Linked DNA regions of Congzhengia minquanensis. The protein of the gene in region 1 binds, or shares a complex with, the protein of each later gene. Links are inferred from orthologs where the notes say so. Each region holds a gene or a part of one and is shown in the gene's direction. Other genes may lie near its edges.

Region 1 (3,061 bases):
ATTGAGGAGCTTAAAAAAGCAGGTGTCAGCCGAACAACGGCGGAGAATATTTACAGCCACTTCAGAAAATAAAACTTGCTATTTTTTTTCAGACAGTATATAATATTTTTAATAACTGTGTATAGGAGCTGATTGGTATGCGAATCGCTGTAGACGCCTTTGGCGGCGACAATGCGCCCGACGAGATTGTAAAAGGCAGCGTTCAGGCGGTTTTAAACTTAAACTGTGAAATTATTTTGGTTGGAGACGAAACCATTTTAAAAAATAAACTGGCCCAAGCCGGATATAGCGGCAGCAAAATTACCATTCAACATGCGTCTGAAGTGATTGACGGGGAGGACGCTCCCGTAGATGCAGTACGGCATAAGAAAGATTCTTCCATGATGGTAGCGCTTTCGCTTTGCAAAAACGGTGAAGCCGACGCTGTGGTGAGCGCGGGGAACACCGGTGCATATTTTGCCGGGGCGTTTCATGTGCTTGGGCGCATTAAGGGCATTCGCCGCCCGGCACTGACGGCGTTTATGCCCACGGTGAACAACACCAAAAGCGTGATTATGGATGTGGGCGCCAATGCGGACTGCAAGCCTGAAAATTTAGAGCAGTTCGCCCAGATGGGCTCGTTGTATGCGGAAAAAATTCTGGGCATTCAAAATCCAAAAGTATATCTGGTGAATATCGGCACCGAGGAGCATAAGGGCAATGAGCTTTCACAGAAAGCCCATGCCCTGATGAAAGAAAACAAAAACATTAACTTTTGTGGCAATATTGAGTCGAGGGAACTGACAGCGGGCTTTGCCGACGTAATTATCTGTGACGGGTTCACGGGCAACATTATCCTAAAGGCAATTGAGGGCACCGCCTCGGCGTTGTTTGGTCTGATTAAAAAAAGCTTTATGAAAACGCTGGCCACAAAAATTTCTGCACTGATGATGAAACCGCACATTAAGGAACTGAAGTCCATGCTGGACTATTCGGAATATGGCGGCGTGCCGCTTTTGGGAATTGACGGCGTTGTGATTAAGGCTCACGGAAGCTCAGACGCAAAGGCCTTTGAAAACGCAGTCAGAAGCGCGGTTGTTTTTTCTGAAACCGGTTTAAACGCCGATTTAAAGGCGCTTTACGCACAACAGCAAGATCAGGATGCAGCAAAAATGTGAACTTATCCTACTTTTCTACATATTATATAATTGGACCAACCATAAATTTTTAAATTTTTATAAAAATCCTATTGACAACTTCATAGGTTTGATATATAAATAACTAAGAGGAATCATATGTCACGGCTTGGAGGTGAAAGCAATGGAATTTGAAAAGGTGCGCGATATTATTGTGGAACAGCTGGGCGTTGATGCCAGCGCTGTAAAGCCTGATACGGCATTTATTGACGATTTGGGAGCCGACTCGTTAGACGTTGTTGAACTGATTATGGCGCTTGAGGAAGCTTTTGATATGGAAATCCCTGACACGGAAGCAGAGAAAATTATCACTGTAAACGATGCAGTTGATTATATTAAAAACAACCAGTAAGAAGATGGGAGGGGCTGTTTTGCAGGCCCTCCCCAAAAACGCATGGAACGTATAAATCTGTTTCCTACAGCTTTGTAAGAAGCGAATTTATGCGTTTATTTTCGTTTTAGACAAAAAAGTGCTTTTATTTTAGCACAAAACGCCATTCGGGCGGCACGGCAGGCTATGCCTGCTTTTTGTTTTGAAAGGAAGGGAATATGAACGCTTTAAAAGAATTTCAGGAAATTATCGGTTATAAATTTACCAATTGTGAATACTTAAAGGTTGCGCTGACGCACAGCTCCTACGCCAACGAAAACAGGTCAAAACACATTCCGTTTAACGAGCGGCTGGAGTTTTTGGGCGACTCGGTGCTGGGACTTGTCGTCAGCCGCTATATATTTGAGAACTTTCCCAAGCTGCCGGAGGGAAAACTGACAAAAATGCGGGCCGCCGTGGTTTGCGAACGTTCCCTGTGGGAGTGCGCCGTGAACATTGATTTGGGCAATTACCTGATTTTAGGACACGGCGAGGAACACACAGGCGGAAGAACGCGCATGTCTATTTTGGCCGACGCGTTTGAAGCGCTCATTGCTGCAATTTATTTGGACAGCAGCTTAGAAACCGTGCGGGAATGGATTTTGGGCCAGCTTTATGAAACCATTTTAGACGCGTCGAGAGGCAAGATGTTTAAAGATTATAAAACCGATTTTCAGGAGGTCGTTCAGAAAAACGGCGACGTAGAAATTAAATATGAGGTGCAGAGCGAGTCTGGGCCGGACCATGACAAACTGTTTGTGGTGAACGTCTATTTAAACGGGACGCTAATGGGCACGGGCGAGGGCACCAGCAAGAAAAAAGCGGAGCAAAAGGCGGCACAGAACGCGTTAATTAAAACAAGAGCGGACAAGCAAAAGTGATGAAGCATAAAACAATCCCGATTTTTGTGCCGCACATGGGCTGCCCTAACGACTGCTCTTTCTGCAACCAGCGGAAAATTACCGGGCACAGCGAAACGGTAACGCCCCAAAAAGCGGACGAAATTATTAACGACTCTTTAAAAACTGTGCCGAAAGGGGCAAATGTTGAAATTGGCTTTTTCGGCGGAAGCTTCACAGGAATTGAAAAGGAGCTGCAGCGGCAGCTGCTTTCGGTGGCATACGGTTATGTGAAAGAGGGCAGCGTAACGTCTGTCAGGCTGTCTACCCGGCCGGATTATATTGATGCAGAAACCGTTTCCATGCTAAAAGCCTACGGTGTGACAACGGTTGAGCTGGGCGCCCAGTCTATGGACAACAGGGTGCTTGCAGCAAACCACAGGGGGCACACCAGTCAAGACACCGTCCGTGCTTCTGAGCTTATCATTTCGGGCGGCTTAAAGCTGGGACTTCAAATGATGACGGGGCTTTTTGAAGACACGGTGGAAAAAAGCCGCGAAACGGCAAAACAAATCATTGACCTTACCCCCTCCTGCGTGCGGATATATCCCACTTTGGTGTTAAAGGGTACCTATCTTGCAAAGCTCTATGAAGCGGGGAAGTATGTGCCCCAGAGC
Region 2 (3,117 bases), on another replicon or contig:
GCAATCGCGATTGTGGCCGAGGCTGAAACGAAAGGCGTTAAGGCCATGGCATATCAGTGCAATGTGGCAAACTTTGAGGAATGCAGTGCTGCCATCAAAAAAATAACCGAAGATTTTGGAAAATTTGAAATTCTAATTAACAATGCAGGAATTAATAAGGATATGCTGATGCTTCAGATGAAAGAGGCCGATTTCGACGATGTTTTAGACATCAATTTAAAAGGCGCCTTTAACATGATTAAGCACAGCTACCGCCAGTTTATGAAACAGCGGTATGGCAAGATTGTAAATATCACCTCTGTTGCAGGAATTATGGGCAACGCAGGACAGACAAACTATGCGGCGTCTAAGGCCGGTATGATTGGCCTGACCAAATCCGTGGCAAAGGAGCTTGCGGGCAGAAATGTGTGCTGCAATGCTATTGCTCCGGGCTTTGTGGAAACCGATATGACAGAGGCGTTTTTAAACCGCCCGGAAATCACAGACACGATTCCGCTAAAGCGCATGGGCAGACCAGAGGAGATTGCAAGCCTTGCAGCGTTTCTTGCAGATAATGTGTCAGATTATATTACAGGTGAAGTGATCCGGATTGACGGCGGACTTGCCATGTAATACCTTATAAAGCGCCCGGCCCGGCTCACAGCCGGAGCGCTGCGGAAACTATTTTGTGGGCCGGAAAGGCGAAGGTTAACATGAAACGAGTAGTAGTTACCGGTCTGGGTGTAATCTCCCCGGTTGGAAATGATGTTGATACGTTTTGGAACTCCATTGTTTCGGGGAAAAACGGAATTGATACCATCACTCATTTTGACCCATCAGAATTTAAAACAAAGCTTGCGGCGGAGGTAAAAGAGTTTGATCCGCTGCTCTATGTGGATAAAGCAGAAGTTAGAAAAACCGATCTGTTCACACTGTATGCGCTGGGCGCCGCCTCTCAGGCTGTTTCCGACAGCGGCATTGAAAACCAGGTATCTCCCGAGCGCTTGGGCGTTTATTTTGGTTCGGGCATCGGCGGTTTTAACACGTTTACCCAAGAGCACTGCAACATGCTTGATAAGGGGCCGCGCCGTGTTTCCCCCCACTTTGTTCCGAAAATGATTTCTAACATTGCGGCAGGAAATGTAGCAATCCGCTTTAATGCCCAGGGCCCGTGTCTCAGCATTACAACAGCATGTGCAACAGGTTCAAGCTGTATCGGCGAGGCCTACCGTGCAATCCGCGGCGGATATGCAGACGCCATTATAACCGGCGGTGCCGAAGCGTCGATTACACCGCTGGCTGTTGCAGGATTTATTAACTGCATGGCCTTAACAAACAGCGAAGATAAAGACAGCGCATCTATCCCCTTTGACAAACGCAGAAGCGGTTTTGTTATGGGTGAGGGCGCAGGCGCTTTGATTTTGGAAGAATATGAACATGCAAAAGCGCGCGGCGCAAAAATATATGCGGAAATCACCGGATATGGCAGCACCTGCGATGCATATCACGTTACAGCCCCCAACCCGGAAGCGGTTGCCAGCGCAAGGGCAATTGCCGATGCATGGGCAGAAACAGGGCTGGATACTGACAAAATTTATATTAACGCCCACGGCACTAGCACCCCGTTAAACGATAAAACGGAAACTATGGCAATTAAAAAGGCACTGGGGGACAAGGCTTATAGAGCGCACATCAGCTCCACAAAATCCATGACGGGACACATGCTGGGCGCTGCCGGCGCTGTAGAGGCAATTGCTTCGGTGCTCGCCTTAACTTCCGGCATTATCCCCCCCACCATCGGCTATCAAGAGCCTGATGAGGAGTGCGACTTAGACTATACCCCCAACAAGGCGGTGAAAGCGGATATTGATGTCGCCCTTTCAACCTCGTTAGGATTTGGCGGGCACAACGCCTGCCTCGCTTTCAAGAAAGTTGGCGCACAATGAACAAAGAAGAAATTATGAAAATTCTGCCCCACCGGGACAATATGCTTTTAATTGATGAGGTGGAGCTGATTGACGGCACAGCCCGCGGAAAGAAAAAAATTTTGGGTGACGAGTGGTTTTTAAAAGGCCATTTCCCCGGAAATCCTGTTGTTCCCGGCGTAATTCTCTGCGAAATTTTAGCGCAGACAACCTGCGCCTGCCTTCCTGGGCAATCCACTGAGGGTAAGCTCACATTATTTACCGGGCTTGACAAGGTAAAGTTCAGAACGCCTGTGGTTCCAGGGGATGTGTTTGAAACGGAATGTGTCATAACAAAAATCCGCGAGCCCTTTTATTTTGCAAAGGGCAAGGGCTATGTCAGCGGTAAGCTTTGCGTTTCCGCAGAATATTCATTTGCCATCACGGATAAGAAGGCTTGAGGTGTAAGTATGAAACTGAATCAGATTTTGGACTTTTGTAAAGCAAATATTGTTGTAGAAAAAAAGACCTGCAAAAAGTGCGGCAAGGAACATTCTGTTACAAAGCTTTTAAAAAGTGATTTTATTTGTCCGGAATGCGGCTATTATTTCCGCATGAATGCGCTCCAGAGAATAGCGCTGATTGCAGATGACGATTTTCAGGAAATTGACGGCGAATTAATGAGCAAAAATTTAATTGATTTTCCTGGATATGATGAAAAGCTGAAAAAAGCGCTGGAAACAAACGACAAAAACGAAGCGGTTACCTGCGGCACATGTACGATTGGCGGTAATAAGGCCGCAATCTTCGTAATGGATTCTACGTTTATGATGGGCAGCATGGGAACGGTTGTCGGCGAAAAAATTACCCGCTTATTTGAGTTTGCCAAGAAAGAAAATTTACCCGTAGTTGGTTTTACCACCTCCGGCGGTGCCAGAATGCAGGAGGGAATTTTTTCTTTAATGCAAATGGCAAAGGTGAGCGGCGCGGTGAAACGCCACAGTGACGCGGGACTTCTTTACGTCACAGTGTTAACCGATCCCACCTTAGGCGGCGTTACTGCAAGTTTTGCAATGGGGGGCGATATTACCATTGCCGAACCAAATGCACTAATTGGTTTTGCAGGCGCAAGAGTTGTAGAGCAAACCACAGGCCAGGCGCTGCCAAAAGGATTTCAGCGTTCAGAATTTCAGCTTGACCATGGCTTTGTCGACCTGATTGAGGAACGTGGCAA

What was found.
Region 2: the proteins of acpP (region 1) and fabF are in contact, whole or in part, in a solved structure (PDB 6OKG), measured with the Escherichia coli proteins. The link is inferred for Congzhengia minquanensis from one-to-one orthologs.

What each region holds. Positions count from the first base shown.
Region 1 is NZ_JACRSU010000001.1:172,517-175,577, reverse strand. What follows is about bases 183-2,913. They hold acpP (acyl carrier protein), read left to right. Parts: upstream 183-1,299; coding sequence 1,300-1,527; downstream 1,528-2,913. Other genes in these bases: H8698_RS00790 (elongator complex protein 3), read left to right, coding at 2,426-2,913; rnc (ribonuclease III), read left to right, coding at 1,725-2,426; plsX (phosphate acyltransferase PlsX), read left to right, coding at 183-1,157. Also shown: excinuclease ABC subunit UvrC, read left to right, coding at 1-72; more of plsX, read left to right, coding at 138-182; more of H8698_RS00790, read left to right, coding at 2,914-3,061. UniProt on the Escherichia coli protein: Carrier of the growing fatty acid chain in fatty acid biosynthesis.
Region 2 is NZ_JACRSU010000002.1:92,663-95,779, forward strand. What follows is about bases 22-2,808. They hold fabF (beta-ketoacyl-ACP synthase II), read left to right. Parts: upstream 22-692; coding sequence 693-1,925; downstream 1,926-2,808. Other genes in these bases: fabG (3-oxoacyl-[acyl-carrier-protein] reductase), read left to right, coding at 22-612; fabZ (3-hydroxyacyl-ACP dehydratase FabZ), read left to right, coding at 1,922-2,344; H8698_RS05545 (acetyl-CoA carboxylase carboxyltransferase subunit beta), read left to right, coding at 2,354-2,808. Outside these bases: more of fabG, read left to right, coding at 1-21; more of H8698_RS05545, read left to right, coding at 2,809-3,117. UniProt on the Escherichia coli protein: Involved in the type II fatty acid elongation cycle. Catalyzes the elongation of a wide range of acyl-ACP by the addition of two carbons from malonyl-ACP to an acyl acceptor.